4 regions of the Pseudoalteromonas sp. SCQQ13 genome follow, and region 2 is predicted to be linked to each of the others. Evidence: predicted binding sites of a transcription regulator. Region 2 holds the regulator's gene; each other region holds the start of a gene.
The links. The regulator FliA, encoded in region 2, starts transcription of late flagellar genes. The targets are predictions, from matches to a motif close to CTAAAGNTNNNNNNNNNNNNGCCGATA.
Positions count from the first base shown of each region.

Region 1: the regulator FliA is predicted to act here: its motif matches at 1,758-1,784, upstream of I6F41_RS14420 (VC2046/SO_2500 family protein).
Region 3: the regulator FliA is predicted to act here: its motif matches at 1,701-1,727, upstream of I6F41_RS17290 (DUF5610 domain-containing protein).
Region 4: the regulator FliA is predicted to act here: its motif matches at 2,421-2,447, upstream of pomA (flagellar motor protein PomA).

Region 1 is NZ_JADYXG010000019.1:34,081-38,866, forward strand. Features, by position in the region: gene I6F41_RS14400 (MHYT domain-containing protein) at 1-562, opposite strand, end outside; gene I6F41_RS14405 (M48 family metallopeptidase) at 725-1,411, shown strand; tRNA gene I6F41_RS14410 (tRNA-Tyr) at 1,488-1,572, opposite strand; tRNA gene I6F41_RS14415 (tRNA-Tyr) at 1,622-1,706, opposite strand; gene I6F41_RS14420 (VC2046/SO_2500 family protein) at 1,819-2,346, shown strand; gene I6F41_RS14425 (DUF6172 family protein) at 2,635-2,937, shown strand; gene I6F41_RS14430 (GGDEF domain-containing response regulator) at 3,230-4,150, shown strand; gene I6F41_RS14435 (YchJ family protein) at 4,336-4,786, opposite strand, start outside.
Region 2 is NZ_JADYXG010000003.1:143,979-148,764, forward strand. Features, by position in the region: gene I6F41_RS04010 (chemotaxis protein CheA) at 1-1,414, opposite strand, end outside; gene I6F41_RS04015 (protein phosphatase CheZ) at 1,430-2,191, opposite strand; gene cheY (chemotaxis response regulator CheY) at 2,207-2,590, opposite strand; gene I6F41_RS04025 (RNA polymerase sigma factor FliA) at 2,631-3,341, opposite strand; gene I6F41_RS04030 (MinD/ParA family ATP-binding protein) at 3,368-4,228, opposite strand; gene flhF (flagellar biosynthesis protein FlhF) at 4,221-4,786, opposite strand, start outside.
Region 3 is NZ_JADYXG010000033.1:1,196-5,981, forward strand. Features, by position in the region: gene murI (glutamate racemase) at 1-465, opposite strand, end outside; gene I6F41_RS17290 (DUF5610 domain-containing protein) at 543-1,670, opposite strand; gene trmA (tRNA (uridine(54)-C5)-methyltransferase TrmA) at 1,838-2,941, shown strand; gene I6F41_RS17300 (thiol:disulfide interchange protein DsbA/DsbL) at 3,005-3,643, opposite strand; gene I6F41_RS17305 (thiol:disulfide interchange protein DsbA/DsbL) at 3,664-4,287, opposite strand; gene I6F41_RS17310 (serine/threonine protein kinase) at 4,322-4,786, opposite strand, start outside.
Region 4 is NZ_JADYXG010000022.1:4,192-8,977, forward strand. Features, by position in the region: gene I6F41_RS15375 (DNA topoisomerase III) at 1-475, opposite strand, end outside; gene I6F41_RS15380 (flagellar motor protein MotB) at 678-1,598, opposite strand; gene pomA (flagellar motor protein PomA) at 1,601-2,368, opposite strand; gene I6F41_RS15390 (exodeoxyribonuclease VII small subunit) at 2,637-2,879, shown strand; gene ispA ((2E,6E)-farnesyl diphosphate synthase) at 2,882-3,769, shown strand; gene dxs (1-deoxy-D-xylulose-5-phosphate synthase) at 3,882-4,786, shown strand, end outside.

The DNA.
Region 1 (4,786 bases), on a different contig from region 2:
ACTGTGATAACCGAGGGAAAATTCTTTCAAGGTTAAAGTGGCTATATAAAGCTATAAACGATAGGGCAACGGCCACTAAAATAGACAACCCAAACATAACTGGGTCATACCGTAGCATAGGCGCAAGCTCCATCGCTGCCATACCACTGTAATGCATAGTGCCAATACCCGAGCCTAATAATACTGAGCAAACAGCTAATACTTTAAAGTTACCATTACTTTTTACCAGTATAGATACAGCGTATTGGCACGCTAAAAATGCCGGTATAAAAGAGAGTAAGGTAATAGTTGGGTTATATTTAATGTTAGTACACAAAGAAAAAGCCAACATACCAATAAAATGCATGCTCCAAATACCCGCAGAAAAAACAGCTGCAGCGGTTACAGTAGCTAAACGTTGATAGCTTGGGAAAGTAGTTTTTTTAGCTAAATCAATGAGTTTTGTAGTAAAAAAAGCGGCAAATATCACTATTAAAACTGAAAGAGAAACCAAGAGAGGATCGTAAACCCCGTTTATAATTAAACTAGGATCTTGGTCAGTAATAAAGAAAGCTGATAACATGGCGGCTCTAAATAGGCATTTTAATCGTGTAGTTTAATAGAATTAATTAATTAATAAACCGTTAATTTTATGATTGCTTATTAAGCTATAAATAAACAACACGGCATTAACTAACCATTAGACGAAAAGTAGCCCCTAGCTAGTATAGTGTGAGAGATTAATTTGTTTGCCTACCAACTAAAAATAAGTACCCGACGAAAGACCGTTGCTATTAAAGTGCATAATCAAAATGTGACGGTATATGCCCCCCATCACGTACAAAAAAAAGTGCTCGATAACTGGTTATTAGAAAAAAAATCATGGGTTGAGGCGCAGCTGCAAAAACAGCTTACTTTGGTTGATACAAAACAGTATCCACTTAAGGACAAAAAGATCTGGGTTTTTTCAGAAGCAATTAATTTAACGTTTCAGCAAGGCAATACCTCTACAGTGGAGCGCCAACAAGATGGCCTGCTTATTACCGTTTCTGCTCGTGTTAAGCATCAGCAGCAAAAGTACCAATTACTTTTAGAGGCGTATTTAAAAGAGCAGTTAACCGCATACATTGAAATGCGACTTAATGACTTTTGCACGCTGATGCAAGAAGCGCTGCCTAACGATTTAAATATTGCAGTTTATAAACGCAAATGGGGAAGTTGTAATAGTAAAAGGGCGTTAACATTTAACTTATTATTGATTGGTGCACCGCATAGCATTATTGATTATGTAATAGTGCATGAGCTGGCGCATTTACGACATTTAAATCATAGCAAAGCATTTTGGCAGCGCGTAGCACAATTTTGTCCCGACTATAAAGCAAGTACGTTATGGCTAAAACAGCATGGTATGAGTTTACAATGGGTATTTTAATGTTTAACTAAGAAAAAACACGGAGATTACTAACAAGGAATGTAGTAACTATATAAGTAGAAAATAAGTAGAAAAGTGGTGGAGGGAGCTGGATTCGAACCAGCGAAGGCTGAGCCGTCAGATTTACAGTCTGATCCCTTTGGCCGCTCGGGAACCCCTCCACACTAATTTTGTTACATTTGGCCCCACTTAACTTAGCGGTAAGAAAAGTGGTGGAGGGAGCTGGATTCGAACCAGCGAAGGCTGAGCCGTCAGATTTACAGTCTGATCCCTTTGGCCGCTCGGGAACCCCTCCAATGCAACGGCGCTGATAATAGCAAACATCGTATTTAAGTAAAGAAAAAAGCTAAAGAAAAATGAAATAAAGCCGATAAATAGGTATTACTTACTTCAATCGGCTAAAGTCTATGCAAATCGGTGATTTGTTAATCACAGAGAGTCAGCTCAACACTCGACTTAATAAAAGTGTGCATGAAAAGCGCCGAGGAGAGTTTGCGCTTTTACTCGCTATGCTATCTCATGATGCACTCGATTTTAGCCAATTCCATTTACCAAAAACAGAAATTGAAGATTCAACTGTTGGCGAAGATACCCTTCGCAAACAAATAGGAGCAGGTCCAAAGCAACTTTTAGCGCCAGATAAGTTTGATATCTTGATAGGGCAGTTTAACGCCTCACTATTAATGCAAGCAGGGGAACGCGCTGGAATGAGCGATATTAAATTAAATCACTGTTTAAACCCTGAACCATTGTTTATAAGAGATGATGTAAGCCATATTCCGCTTCAGGTGCGTGATAATTGTGAATTAGCAGTGCGCAGGCGTATAAATAACACACAAACGCAACTATCTAACCCGCAACTCGATGCTGCTGCCTTTTACGAAAGCCTAAATAATGATGCGCTTCACCACCCATTGCATTTAGTAAGCGCTTAATTATAAAGCGTACGCTGTAACTGCTTTGATATTGCAATAACCAATCATATTAATAGAACTTGGCAAACGATTGCGCCATCACTCTAACTATTAAGTTACTTGTCTGTAATATAAAGCCGCTAACTCTCTACACTTAAGCGCATTTTAGCGATACTTTATTTTATTAATGGATTAATAATTGATTTAATATAAAAAAAGCATCCAAAAATTAAATGCAATTGCTATAATAGGCTCAAATGGTATGACATTAAATGCCGTTATCATTAAACCAAGGTAATTAGGAACGTAATGAAGAAAATATTCACGCTAAATCACGAGAAAATCAAATATCCTCGTATGGTTGACGCCGCAAAGCATGAAGTGAAAAAATATTTGAAAAGAGAGCGTAACAAAACTCTACCACTCGATGCTGATTACTGGGCGTTTGATTGTAAGTTTGGTAATACCGCTGAAGATGCACAAGTAGTGCACGTTGCAGAGCTTAGTAATCATATAAGCGAAATAGAAAAGCAAAGCTTAACTTCTTTTTATGTAGAAATATTAGCGCGCCCAGCTCAACGTCAACAACCAGATTTGGATGACGACGAATAAGACGCTTATAAAGTAATTTGCGTAATTTTTAAAATGGGCCTAGTGGCCCATTTTTTGTTTGTACGTTTATACAAACGCGATTTAAACCTTGAGCATTCAAGTACAAGCATTACTTTCAGTATTACCCTGAAAATTATGGCCGTGATTTTCTAAAACAATTAACAACAACTCTGTATCGCCATTTTTATATTTGGTTGTAAGTTTGATTAAAAACCCCAACTTTAATACATTTGCATAACATAAGACTGTATTATACTGTGTTAGTTGATAATTATAGAAAACAGTAGTATTTATGCCATTAAATTATGCCGATAGCGATTTAAAACTTAGCCTTAAAGCCTCAAAAGTCCTCATTGTTGATGATCAGTTACTTAGCTTAATTGTACTGAAAAAAATATTATCAAAGCACTTTATTGTTAACACCGCCAACAGCGGTGAAGAAGCAGTTGAAATATGTAAATCTAATACTCCCGATATCGTACTGCTGGATATTTCAATGAATGGCATATGCGGTATAGAAACCTGTTTAAAATTTAAAACGACGACACAAACCCAAGACATTCCCGTTATATTTGTTACCTCCTTTGAAAATCAAGAAGAGGACTGCTGGGAAGCGGGCGCGGTAGACTTTATTCAAAAACCGATTAACCCAGAAACCTTATACAGAAGAGTAAGGGCGCACTTAACTATTAAGCTGCAACATGACTTATTAAGTCAAAAAGTGTTTCTGGATGACTTAACTAAAGTGTTTAACCGTCGTTATTTTGATACTCATATTAATAAAATACAATTGAGTGCATTAAGAGAGAATACAGAATATGCTTTATTACTTATGGATATTGATTACTTTAAGCAATACAACGATATTTATGGACACGTAGAAGGCGACGTTGTTTTACACTTAGTTGCTCAAACAATCGCTAACAGCCTGCAAAGGCCAAGCGATTTTGTTGCCCGATATGGCGGCGAAGAATTTGTGGTTGTGCTACCCCATACCAACGAGGAAGGCGCTCGCTGTGTTGCTGAAAAAATTAAAAATAACATATATGGCTTAGGTGTTTTACATAAGTACTCAGAGTTTGAATTTGTCACTATAAGTATAGGTGGAGCTACGTTATTGCAATCAGACGAAGGCAACATGGATATTTTGCAACGCGCAGATAAAAAAATGTACGCCGCTAAAGCACAAGGGCGAAATACAGTGTGCTTTTAAAGCGCAGCGAACCCAATACCAAAATATACGGTAGAGCAGTTATTAACACAGGCCTATAGGTATGTAAATTGCCAATAGTTGCTCGAAAGTAAAATTTTATTTTAGCCATACACATCGCCTGTAACAGCCAACCCTAGGCATGTGCCTGTAATTACCTACTTTACTCACCGCACAGCTGCAGTTTGTTATACGCTATGACACTTTTTATATTTTTTGCCACTTTGGCAAGGGCAGTTGTCATTTCTGCTTATTTTAATATCGGCTACCGGAAATAGTGTGCCTTCAAGGTAGCGCCACTGCCCATCTTGTTTAATAAACAACGACTTTTCGTGCAACTCGCAATATAGGTTTTGGTAAAAGTAATTTACTTTAAATGTTACAAAGCCTTCGCTTGCATCGTGCTCAGTGTCGATGACGGTTAGCTTTATAAAGCGGCAGCTATCAGCAAAGTCTTTAATCTCTTTTACAGGGTTTTCTGCCTGTTTTTCACTTGCATAAGTTTGATAAACATAAGTTGCATTTTTAAGTACATATGCACTGTAGCGAGCACGCATAAGTTGCTCAGGTGTTTCAGCTATTTTTGATGCTAAATGAAGTGGTTCACAGCAGTCAGCATAATTTTGCTGGCTGCCACAA
Region 2 (4,786 bases):
TACCCGCAGCTTCACGATCATCTGGCATTTCTATACCATGATCAACCGAGTTACGTACTAAATGCACTAATGGATCGGCCAGTGCCTCAACTAGGTTTTTATCTAAATCGGTTTCTTCGCCAACCAGCAATAAATTAATATCTTTATTTAAGGTACGTGCTAAGTCGCGAACAACACGCGGAAAACGGCCAAATACTTTTTTGATTGGCTGCATTCGCGTTTTCATTACCGCGCCTTGCAAATCAGCTGTAACAACATCTAAGTTAGATATTGCTTTACTCATAGATTCACTTTCTGAACTGGTGGCTAAACTCACTAAACGATTACGTACTAATACAAGCTCGCCCACCATATTCATAATTTGATCAAGGCGTTTAGTATCAACCCTTACTGTCGTTTCAGCTTGTGCAGGCGGCGCTTTTTTAGCAACTGGCGCAGCGGTATTGGTATTAGCACTTGCTGCTACAACAGCCGCTTGTGGCTGCTTAACTTTATCAACTGCTACTGGTGAGGCTTTAACTACAGCTGCTTTAGGAGCCGTAACTTTATTTACAGGTGCAGGTGTTGCCGCGCTTTCTTTAGATTTTGGCGCCGCTCCCTTGCCATGTAGCTCATCTAGTAAAGCTTCAAACTCATCGTCACTTATTTCATCATCGTTAGTGCTAGCAGCCGGACTTTGAGCTGCTTGAGGTTTTGGGGTTTTATTTACCGCACCAAAACTTCCTACTCCATGAAGCTCATCTAATAAGCTATCAAATTCATCGTCGGTAATATCGCCACTTAAGTCGCTGCTATTACTTAATGACTCTTTTATTGCAGGGCCTTTACCTTTGCCATGAAGTTCATCAAGTAAGTTTTCGAATTCATCTTCGCTAATTTCATCAATGTGCGCATCGTTTGCTGTAGCGTTTGTTGCTGCACTGGGTGCATCAAACAACTCATCAAATGCAAAAGGGTCATCATCTAAATTAGCATCTTGCGTTATTACTGGCGCAATAGTGTCACCACCAAGCTCTTCTTCTGTGGGGGGTAAACCTAATTTATGTAATATTTCGAGTAACTGAGGATCGGCAGGCTCTGGTTGCTCACGATTTTTAATCGTAGCAAACATTTCGTTAATAGTATCAAGTGCTTGAAGTATAACATCCATTAACTCAGAGTTAACTGTTCGCACTTTTTGACGCAGTAAGTCAAACACGTTTTCTGCGCCATGACAGGCATCTACCAGCTCTGACATCGCTAAAAAGCCCGCGCCACCTTTAACAGTGTGAAAGCCTCTAAAAATAGCGTTCAATAATTCAGTATCTTCTGGGTTATTTTCCAGTTCAACTAATTGTTCAGATAAAAGCTCAAGGATTTCTCCAGCTTCAACTAAAAAATCTTGTAATATATCTTCATCGACTTCAAAGCTCATGCAGTTACTCTCCTATTAGAAGCCCAAACTTGATAAAAGATCATCAACTTCGTCTTGATCAGATACAACATCATCACGCGATTCTTTATCAATAATAGGGCCTTCTGGGCCTGCTAATGCTTGTGCGGCAATCGAGTTTTCTGTTTTTTGTTGCTCTTGGTTATCGTTTTCATCTTGTGCTGCAAACGCAGTTAACAGATGAATTAAACTTTCTTCAACTTCGCGTACCAGCTCAATAACACGGCGAATTACTTGCCCGGTTAAATCCTGATAATCTTGAGCCATTAACACATTAGTCATTAATACTTGCAACTCATCGGTTTTAAGATGCGAGCTGTTCATAAATTTATCAATGCTATGACACAATGTTTTAAATTCACCAAGTTCAAGATCGCGGCTCATTAACCGATCCCAGGTTGGCTTGATATGCGAAATATCATCAGCTAATTGCTGGGCTAAAGGCAGGCTCGCTTCAACCGCATCCATGGTTTTGTTGGCGGCATTTTCTGTCATTTCTATGACATAATTAAGTCGCTTTTTAGCATCCGGAATGGCATCAGTGGTTAAATCTGTTATGCGGGTGTCAAGCTCAAAACCCTTTAAAGACTCGTGCAACTGGCGCGTTAATTTACCTACTTCTGCAAACAAATATGATTGTTCTTGAGAAGCAGTTTCTAAAATTAACTGATCAGCTTTATGTTGCTCACCGTTTTCTAAAAAAGTGACCAGCTGACGTGCTTGCTCTAAAGTAATCTGAGGCGCAGCAGGTGCTGACATAAGCCTCTCCCCTTATTAACCTAAGCGTTCGAACACTTTTTCTAATTTAGTTTTTAATGTACCCGCAGTAAATGGCTTAACAATATAACCATTAACACCTGCTTGGGCTGCTGCAATAATTTGCTCTTTTTTAGCTTCTGCAGTAACCATTAAAACCGGAAGATGCTTTAATTTGTCATCTGCGCGTATTGCTCTTAACAAGTCAATACCTTGCATGCCCGGCATATTCCAATCTGTTACTACAAAGTCAAATGATTGATTTTGCAACATAGGTAAAGCAGTTGAGCCATCATCTGCTTCTAAAACATTGGTAAACCCTAAATCACGCAATAGGTTTTTAATAATACGTCTCATCGTTGAAAAGTCATCAACAACAAGAATTTTTATGTTTTTATCCAAAACATCCTCCAGTGAGGCCTAAACCTGTATTTACTTACTTCTAATTTATCCAGTCATTGATTTTTGCTTTTAGCTTAATCATCGCCTGACCATGTATCTGACTTACACGCGACTCACTTACATCGAGTATCTGTCCAATTTCTTTTAAATTCATTTCATCGTTATAGTACAACGAAAGCACCATTGCATCTCGCTCTGGTAGGGAGTTAATTGCACTTAATAAAGATTCATTAAACCTTTCATTTTTAACATTATTAAAGGGTTTGTCTAGTGCTAAATCGTGCCCAACAGGTGTTATAACATCCTCATCAATACCTAAATCTTCTATTCCTAAGATTTTACTGGAATTAACATCGGTTAAAATATGATGATATTGCTCTAGTGTAATTTCAAGCTTTTGGGCAACTTCACTGTCTGTAGGTTCACGATTCAGGCTGCTTTCTAATGCTGAAATAGCTTCTATAACTTGGCGGCTTTTACGATGTACTGAGCGAGGAGCCCAGTCTCCACGGCGCATTTCATCAAGCATAGCGCCCCGAATACGAATACCCGCAAAGGTTTCAAAACTAGCGCCTTTAGTGGCATCAAAGTTTTTTGACGCCTCTATTAATCCTATCATTCCTGATTGAATTAAATCATCGAGTTGTACACTAGGGGGTAAACGAGCAATTAAATGACATGCTACTTTTTTTACTAATGAAGCATGCTTTTCAACAATCATATTTAAATTTTGTGTTGATTCATATCCCATAGCTCTATTCACCAATGTAGTCATAGTTAGCCGTTAACGAGTTTCTCAATGAAAAATTCTAAATGACCCGAAGGCTGGTTCGGTATTGGCCACTTTGTTATTCTTGTTGCTAATGTTTTAAAGGCAAGTGCAGCAGGAGAACTAGGAAACAGTTCAACAATTACTTTTTGACGACGTGTTGCTTTGCGCATATTTTCATCATAAGGAACGGTTGCAACCAGCTCCATTGATATATCTAAAAATCGGTCTGTAACCTTTGATAGCTTTGCAAATAACTCTTGCCCTTCGCGTAATGAACGCACCATGTTGGCAACAATTTTAAATTTATACACGCCATGTTCGCGGCTTAATACTTTGATCAGTGCATAGGCATCGGTTATTGAAGTAGGCTCGTCACATACCACAACCAAAACATCTTGTGCAGCGCGAGAAAAACTCAGCACCATATCCGATATACCGGCAGCGGTATCAACAACTAATATATCAAAATCAGTATTGAGTTCGCTAAAAGCACGAATAAGCCCAGCATGTTCTGCAGGCGACAACTCAACCATACTTTGTGAACCCGAAGTCGCTGGTACTATTTTTATCCCAGCGGGGCCTTCTACTAGTATTTCATCAAGCTCACATTCGCCAGATAACACATGCGATAAATTACGCTCAACACGTAGTCCAAGCATTACATCACAATTGGCTAAACCCAAATCGGCATCAAGCACTAACACTCTATTGCCTTGCTGACCTAAAGCGATCGCAGTATTTAACGATACATTTGTTTTTCCAACGCCACCTTTACCGCCAGTGACGGCGATAACCTTAACGCCGTTATTATTATTTTTGCTCATTTTACGCAGGCCGCTTGCTTGATCTAATACTGTGTTAATCATACATCTCTACTGTGCTCGACGCCACTGATTGGTGTCGTGAATGTTGTACTTTTGTTCTCTTTAAATATAATTGCTCAGCTTTTTTCACTAGTTTTTCTGCATTTGCAACTCGAATATCTTCAGGTACTCGTTGACCATTAGTAAGATACCCTATTGGCAGGCGATTTTGAATCGCAATACTAATTATCTCGCCTAAACTTAATGATTCGTCGAGTTTAGTGAAAATACAACCGCTTAACTGTACTTTTTTAAAGTGTCTTACGGTTTCTTGTAACACATTTATTTGCGCAGTGGCACTTAATACTAAGTAATTACGAATATCCACACGCTGATTACGCATTAATGTATTTAACTGCTCAGTTAAACGTAAATCACGTTGGCTCATACCTGCGGTATCTATAAGTACTAAGCGCTTGTTACGTAAATGATATAACACTTCAGCCAGTTCGTTCGCATCTTTAACTTGTTTAACCCCACAGCCAATAATACGGCCATATGTTGCAAGCTGCTCGTAAGCACCAATTCTGTAAGTATCGGTAGTAATTAGCGCTACTTTAT
Region 3 (4,786 bases), on a different contig from region 2:
AAACAGACGCTCGGCTAAAGTAACTAGTTCAACGCTACTATATAAGCTAACTGCTATATTGTTGGTATGTTCCTGTATGAGTGTGCGCGTATAGGGACTTGATATAGTTGCTGGAGTTGCCAGTAGGCCGATATGTTTAGATTGTGTAAGTTGCGCAGCAGGTTTTATCGCCGGTACCACCCCCACTATAGGAATAGTAGTAATTTGGCGCACTGCCCCAAGCGCAGAAGTAGAGGCGGTGTTACATGCAATAACAATTAAATCTACATTAAGCGCTTGCTGGTTAATAAAGTGAATGAGTGCGCATAAGCGGTTAATAATCGTTTGCTGTGACTGAGCGCCGTATGGCAATAGCGCATTATCCATAAAATAGCTGTATTGCGCATCTGGAATACTTTGCTGAATATGTTCAAGTACCGTAGTACCACCAATACCTGAATCAAAAACCATTATGTGCGCTGACAAACTACTGTCCTTACTCTAAGTTAAGAACGGCAGTTTGCCATGTGATTTTTATAAAAGAAAGTAGTTTAGTGGTACAACTATTGTTGATTGGCTAGCTCGTCCGTTGCTGCATTTAATTGATTAAGGTTTTCGAACATAGCTTTGGTGTAATCTACCAATTTATCTATTTCTGCTTGATCTTGATTTAACCACTGCACAATACCCGATAACTGGTTTTGTATGCCCAGCTCTGTGGCTTTATTAAACACAGCTTTTAAGTCGTCGTTAAACGGCGCTAATTTATCAGCTACTGCTTTTTCAGGAACTGGCTTGTACTCTTCGTAACCTTTAACTGTAGCGACTGTTTTGGTTTGTCGTAAATCCATTGAAAAAGCCACCAGCTGTTCGTTGCCTAAGCTTAGTGCTTGCGCCTCTTCAAATGCTTTGTCTAAGTCTCCACTGAAAAAGGTGCTACTTACACTTTGTAAGTCAGCCATTAGCTCATTAATCGCCTTCTGTTCATTCTCATTTAAATCGCCATTAACCGACATAGAAAATGACAACTCACGAGACTGCGACGACTCACTTACAAAAGATTCACTATTCCCATTTTGCTGATAACGACTGGCTGATTGTGACTCATAAGCATCAGCAAAACTAATACTCACTTCGTCTCCTTCGGCGGTAGTAAATTTATATTCTGCTTTGTTACTTAAACTTGCATACTGAGCTTGGCTAACAGAGACACTGGCGGGTTTAGGATTAAATAAATCGTCTTCAAATTTGTCCAGGCCATTAAATATGCCTTCTTTAGATTTATTAATACCCTGTGCGATATCGTCGTTAAACACGCCATTGCCTTTTAATTCATCAACCGCGTCATCAATCCCTATTTGCACACCTTTTCGAGCATCACCTAACATACCTTTGAGTTTTTCATCGTCGGCACCATTGGCTTTTGCTTTACGTACTGCACTGGTAACGAAGTCTAAAACGTTTTTAACGATTTCATCAAAATCAAAAAGCGGTTTATCTTTTTTCGGCTCGCTTATCGGTAAGCCAAGAGCTTGAGCCATTTTGTCACCGAGCACTTTGGCAGCAAGTTCTTTACCGCGCTGCTGATAGTTATCTTGAGGCGACTGTATTGTAGGTTGCTGTAAAGCCCCTTTATTACCGTATTTATTAATATTGTGGTTTGGAACAAAGCCAAAGTTACCGATTTTCATGATCCGACTCCTATCTATGCTTGCCTTACTTATCGGCACTGTAAGTTATTTCTGTAGCTAGATGCTCAAAAAAAAACCAATATATATTTCATCAAAACTAGACAAATACATCTCGCTCCCTACAATAGCGCCGATAAACAGCTCTCAAAGATAAGGTTATAGCGTTAATGGCAGTTATTAAAATAGACACCACACAGTACGATGCGCAGTTAAGCGAAAAAGAACAGCGTATTGCTGCCCAATTTCAACGTTTTGGTGTGGATAAACTTGAGGTATTTAGCTCAGAGCCGATTAACTACCGCCAACGCGCTGAGTTTAGAGTATGGCACGATGGTGACGATCTGTTTCATATAATGTTTGATCAACAAACTAAAGACAAAATTCGCGTTGATAGCTTTGACCCTGCCGCTCCTTTGGTAGGTGAAGTGATGCAAGTAATGATTGATAATTTAAAGTCGTGTGAAATTTTGCGTCGTAAACTATTTCAGATTGATTACTTATCTACGCTAAGCGGTGAGATTTTAGTGAGTCTGTTATATCACAAGCCACTTGATGAGCATTGGCTGAGTGAAATTAACGCGCTTAAAGAAAAGTTAAGCAGTAAGTATAAAATTGACTTTATTGGCCGTGCCCGCAAACAAAAAGAAATGCTTGGTGATGACTACGTTACCGAACGCTTAAACGTGAATGGCCAAGAACTAATATATCAGCAGGTAGAAAACAGCTTTACCCAGCCAAATGCCAAAGTAAATATTAAAATGCTAGAGTGGGCGCAAGACTTATGTAAGCCACTTAAAAATGATTTACTTGAACTTTATTGTGGTAACGGTAATTTTTCTATTGCGTTAGCGGGCTCGTTTAATAAAGTACTAGCAACCGAAATATCAAAGTCGTCGGTACACTCAGCGCAGTACAATATAGCGCAAAACAAGGTAGACAATTTAGATATTATTCGTATGTCGAGCGAAGAGTTTACTCAAGCCATGAATGGCGAACGCAGTTTTTCTCGTTTAGAAGGTATAGATTTAAATAGCTACAATTGCCAAACCATTTTAGTTGATCCGCCACGTGCCGGTATGGATACCCTAACGTGTGACTTAGTAGCAAATTACGAAAGTATTATTTATATTTCGTGTAACCCAGAGACACTAGAGCGCGACCTTGATCACTTAACCCGCACCCATGAAGTTAAACGCTTTGCGATTTTTGATCAGTTCCCTTATACGCACCATATTGAGTCGGGTGTATTTTTACAAAAAAAGAATACTTAAAATAAGCAGCTAAAAATTACCCATAAAAAAAGCTCCTTAGGAGCTTTTTTTATGGGGTTAACTTTACTTGCTTGCTAAGTAGTTAATTAATTTAGTGATATCTGCTGGTTCGCTAATACCCGATTCGCGACCTAGAAGTAGTTTGTACTTACCATTTACGATAAAAGTAGGTACGCCACGCAATGCACCTTTCTCTTTAAAGTAATCTTGGTCACGCTTCATTTTTGAGCTTAATGTACGTACCGAAAAGCTTTTAAATAACTTATCGAACTTATCACCATCAACCCCTTGCGCTACAAACACATCTTTTACGTCGGCTAATTCATTAAAATTTGCGCGCTTTGTATGAATGTGACTAAAGATAGCCGCAATAATTTTATCTTTTTGTGGTAACACTTCAGCCGTTGCTAACGCTTGGCTGATCATTTGTTGATGCTCGGTATCGCGTACGCCAACAAAATCAACATGGCTCTTTTTAAATTTTACGCCTTTATCGAGCATTGGTTTAATCTCGGCTACCAGTGGCTCCATGTTATTACACGCAGGACAGTAAAATGAGAAAAACTCTTTCACTTCTGGTTTTTTAGTTGCGCGCTCAGACACAACCTCATAATGTACACCTTCCTCAAAGGTTGCTGCAAAACTTGTTGCAGCGAAAGGTAGTAATACAGCAAGTAAACCTGCTTTAACTAATTTTATCATTATTATATGGCTCCAAAAATTTATAGTGCGAGTAAAAATGAAACTAACTCATCAAGCTCTTCTTGGCTCTTGATGGTATTTAGATTGATTTTATATTTGTCGTTTACAATAAAAGTAGGAACGCCTGTTAACGCACCTAATTTTGAGTATTTATTTTGTTTATCTTGCATTGCTTGTTCAGCTGCAATAATTGGCATACTGGCAATATCTTGATCAAACGTATCGCTACTAATGCCATTTATATCTAATAATTTTTTTAAATCTTTAATTTCAGTCAGTGGTGCGCGCTGAACATGAATACTTTTAAAAATCTTGTCTGTAATCGTATCAGCTTGCCCGTGCTTTTTAGCAACTAAATACGCTAGGCTCAAGTTACTTTGTGTTTGTGGCGACACGCCGCCTAAAAAGTTAACGTGATTTTTTATAAACACCGCACCTGCAGGTAGATTTTCTTCAATTGCGTGTGCAACCGGTTCAAATTTAAAACAATGCGGGCAATAAAACGAAAAGTATTCGGTAACTTGTGGTGTAGTACTTTTTTCGATATCGATAACTGTATATTGATTACCTACTTCAAAGTTTGCTGCAAGTGCTGCAAAAGGTAGACAAAGAAGTAGTAGGCTCAGTTTTAATTTTTTAAGCATTAGTCTCTCGTTGTACATATTTTTGAATAAAATGTTATGGCAATAATTTTAGCGGTGCTTCTTGCAATGCGGCAAGCTGCTCTTTAAGTGCTAAAATTTGTTGCTCCCAGTATTTGTCATCGGCAAACCATGAAAAGTTCCGCACAAAAGCCGGATCGCTCCATCGTTTTGCAACCCACCCCATGTAATGGATGATACGCATAGCCCGAAGTGGTTCGATCAACTTAAGCTGTGAGTGATCAAAATCACAAAATTCTTCATAGGCGGTTACTAAGGTATCTAACTGTAACAGCTGCGTTTGTCGATCGCCACTTAGCATCATCCATAGATCCTGAATGGGTGGCCCCTGGCGACTATCATCTAAATCAACAAACATTAACGCATCGCCTGCCCATAATATATTGCCAGCATGGCAATCCCCATGCAAACGTATCGTTTTTACATTGGTATACTGTGCTTGCGCCTGCTTAATAACCAAATCTAAAATGGTATAAAAAGC
Region 4 (4,786 bases), on a different contig from region 2:
TCAACGGAATAAACTCACGGTTAGATCGCATAGTCGTTAATGCTTTTTTTACTGCAGCTAAGTTTAAATCACTAATTAATAAGCGTTGAATATGCTGCTTTTTAGTTTTACTTATTTTGGCTTCTTCAATAACTTGATCGACAAGTAATTGCCCTTCTCTATCGGGATCACCTGCATGCACTAGTGCTGTAGCCTGTTTGATTAGCTTTTTTAACACAGTAAGTTGCTTGCGAGTTTTAGTTTTTGCTTTTAATTGCCACTGCTCAGGAATGATAGGTAGGTGCTCAAACTGCCACTTTTTAAAGCGCTCATCATAGTCATCGGGCTCGGCTTGCTCGAGCAAATGACCAATACACCAAGATACGCAATCACCATTTGCAACTTCAATGTAGCCATCGTGCTTTTTGTGCGGTTTTGGTAACGCGTCGGCAATAGCACGCCCTAATGACGGCTTTTCGGCAATATAGAGTTTCATAAGCAAGCTCTTTTACTGTTTATATACACAGTAGTTTAGCATATCAATTCACAGCGTGGGATGTTTTTATTAAACCGTACTATTTAACAACTCTGAGGTATTTGGCTGAGGTGGTGACTTTTAGTCAATTTTGACTAAAAGTCACCTGTAATCAATTACACTTAGTTTGCTTAAACCAAGTGTGTTTTTAATAAAATGACTGCTACCTTACATCGATAGGATCAGACTCTTTGGCCTTTCCTTGTAAAATAGATATTTCAACGCGACGATTACGACGGCGATCTTCATTGCTGTCATTTGGCACTAACGGCCGGGTTTCAGCACGCCCTACTACCATCATTCTATTTTTATCAAATCCAACTACTTTTTGCAGCTCACTGGCTACTGCAACTGCACGCTTAGATGAAAGATCCCAGTTATTAATATATAACTCGTTTGAAACCTGAAAATCGTCAGTATGCCCAGACACGGTAATTTCTCCAGGCACATCTTTTAATAGCACGCCAATTTCTTGAATAATGGGTTTAAACTTAGGTTGTAAAAATGCGCTACCCGAAGGGAAAGAGCCATTTTCACGAATACGAATAATTATTTGCTGCCCTAATGATTCAAGCTCTATGGCACCATCAATTATTTGTTTTTCTAATTGCTGAGCGATTTTTTTAACTAAGTCGTTTGTTTGCTGTTGATCGGCCGCTGAAATTGCTTGCTCCGATGCTTGCTCTTTGGAAGTACTACGCGACTCGCCACCACGTTTATCGCCCTGCTGCTCTTGCCTTCCGCCTGCTGAGCTTTCATCACCTGCCTGAAACTCTAACATTTGCTGGGTCATTTCTACCGTTTGCTGTTGAATTGTTTCAATTGGGGTAGGCTCTGGCTTGCCCGGAGTAAACTCCATAGCAATAACTGATGTGCCTTTGGGAATATCTTTAACTTCTATTTTATTTTGTACACCAAATGCAAATTTCATCGAACCGGCAATTTGTTTAAATTTAAGTACATCCATTTCAGAAAACGCAAGCAAGAGCACAAAAAAGCACATTAATAGCGACATTAAATCTGCGAATGTCCCCATCCACGCAGGTAAACCTGGGGGTGGGCACTTGCACTCTTGATCAGACATAGTTAATCCTCAGTGTTTACTTTACGTTTTGATTCAGCAAGATAGTTTTTCAAAATACCTTCTATTACTTTTGGATTTTGACCATCTTGAATACCTAAAACCGCATCTAAAATTAAACGTTGATTCATTGCCTCTTCGTCTTTACGCAGCTCCAATTTTGTTTGAATAGGAATAGCGACTACGTTAGCTAAAAATGCGCCGTATAATGTGGTTAACAATGCCACCGCCATAGCCGGACCAATTGCTTTAGGATCATCCATATTAGATAACATCGCAACTAAGCCTATTAAGGTGCCTATCATTCCCATTGCTGGGGCTATATCACCCAAAGATTTAAATAAAGTAGCACCCGACTCATGCCGTGCTGTAGTTAATGAAATATCTTTTTGCAGTGTGGCCCGCACTACGTCTGCGTCGTGGCCATCTACTAGCATGTCAACGCCTTTGCGCATAAATGGATTCGGTATTTCTGCCTCTTCAAGTGCTAAAAACCCGCCTTTACGTGCTGAATCTGCAAGTTCAACTGCTTTTTCGATTAACTCTTCTGGCGACTCAAGCTTAAACATAAACGCTTTGGTAACCACCTTACCTATGCCAAAAAACTGTGACATAGTAAAGTTTGATAAAACGATAAATAATGAACCGCCAAATACGATTACAACAGAGGGCGTGTTGTAAAACATAGCCATTTCACCGCTACTACTCATAAACATGGACATGACAATTAAGCCAATTGCGCCAAGGATCCCAATAATGGTTGCTAAATCCACATTCCCTCCAAAAGTTTTTGCTTTTATATGCAAACGTTTGTTATTAATTGTTTATCGGCAAGATACTGAATTGCTTAAGCCATTTTTTATAGATAAACATAAAAAGCTGGATTAAGCACTATTCTAGATCAACTTGTGTTATCTATCTAATTATCAATTTTTTAAAACATAAAACGTTTATTAACGAAAAAACCATTTCATCCTTTGACCTAGTTTAGCATTCCCCCTAAAATTGACTTCTAAATTTATTATGTAAGTTGAAATAAAGATGGCGACTAAAAAACCTGAAAACTTAAGTTTCGAGCAAGCACTAGAAGAATTAACAACAATCGTTAGTGAAATGGAACAAGGTGATTTATCGCTTGAGCAGTCATTAAAACAGTTTGAGCGTGGCATTGCTTTAGCAGGCGCATCGTCTAGTAAGTTGCAACAAGCTGAGCAAAAGGTGGCTATTTTAATGGGCAAAGATGAGAAGTCTGTATTAACCGACTTTGATAATGATATGGAATAGCCGTGACTATTAAAGAACTTATTACACATGCTCAAACTGATGTAGCCAATACTCTTAACCTTTATTTTGACCAATCGCTTAATACTGACGAGACCATAAAAGCCGCCACCCATTATAGTTTAATGAATGGCGGCAAAAGATTGCGTCCTTTTTTGGTTTACGCAACGGGTAAAATGCTCGGCGCAGATAAACAAGATTTAGACGTACTTGCTGCAGCTATAGAATGTATTCATAGCTACTCGTTAGTTCACGATGACTTACCAGCTATGGATGATGATGAATTACGTCGCGGACGCCCAACCTGTCATATCGTGTACGGCGAAGCACACGCAATTTTAGCCGGTGATGCACTGCAAGCTTTAGCATTTGAGTTAATCGCCAAGCATAATTTTAACTGTAGTGCTCAAGCTCAAGTTAAAATGATTGCTGAACTGGCACATGCCTCTGGGTTACAAGGTATGGTGGCAGGCCAAGGGCTTGATATTGCAGCTACTGATAAAGTAATAACCGTGGCTGAACTTGAGCGTATTCATAAGTTAAAAACCGGTGCGCTAATAAGCTGTGCAATTACACTGGGGGCTTTGTGCTCGAACAATGTTAGTCAAAACACGTTAGAAAATTTAGCCACTTTTGGCTATGCCATAGGGCTTGCATTTCAAGTACATGACGATATTTTAGACGTAGAAGGCGATACCGTTACTTTAGGTAAGCCTCAAGGGTCAGATATCGCTGCGAATAAAGCGACATATCCCGCTTTATTAGGTATGCTAGGCGCTAAAGAAAAAGCGCAAAACTTAATACAACAAGCCCATGCAGCGTTAGCAAATATAGACGCCGATACCAGTGCTTTAGCGTCACTAGCTAACTATTTAATTGAACGTGACCACTAAACACGGCTTAAATGTATTGCAACTTAGCACTAAAATTATTACTGAACATCAAATAACTCAAACAACGCGTTTGCACAGTTAGTTGATGTTAGCGAAGGACATATATAAAACCATGACACTTGATAGCAGCAAGTATCCATTACTTAATTTGGTTAACGAACCAGCCCACTTGCGAGACTTAGCACAAGATAAGCTTCCTGCATTTAGCCATGAGTTGCGTGACTACTTACTCAACTCGGTATCGCAAAGTAGCGGGCATTTAGCGTCTGGTTTAGGTACCGTAGAGCTCACTGTGGCACTACATTATGTGTATAACACCCCAGATGATCGCCTTGTATGGGATGTAGGCCATCAAGCTTACCCACACAAAATACTCACCGGGCGTCGCGATTTAATGCACACCATTCGTAAAAAAGATGGCTTGCACCCTTTCCCATTTCGCGAAGAAAGCCAATACGATACGTTTAGTGTGGGCCATTCTAGTACCTCTATTTCAGCTGCGTTGGGCATGTCTATTGCTGCGCAAAAAGAAGGTAAAGGACGCAAAACGGTTGCCGTTATAGGCGATGGTGCTATTACAGCAGGCATGGCGTTTGAAGCCATGAACCACTTAGGTGATGTAAAATCAGATATGTTGATCATTTTAAATGACAACGAAATGTCGATTTCTGAAAACGTTGGCGCGTTAACAAATCACTTTGCCCGTATTTTATCGGGTAGCTTTTATACTAACATTCGCGAAGGTAGTAAAAAACTACTCTCGGGTGTGCCACCAGTTAAGCAACTTGCCAGTAAAATGGAAGAGCATATTAAAGGGATGATGATCCCTGGTACCTTCTTTGAAGAATTAGGCCTAAATTATATTGGCCCAATTGATGGCCATGATGTAAACATGTTAGTAGATACGCTGCGTAATATGCGTAACTTAAAAGGCCCGCAATTACTGCATATAAAAACCCAAAAAGGCAAAGGGTATAAACCCGCTGAAGCCGACCCTATTGGCTATCACGGCGTACC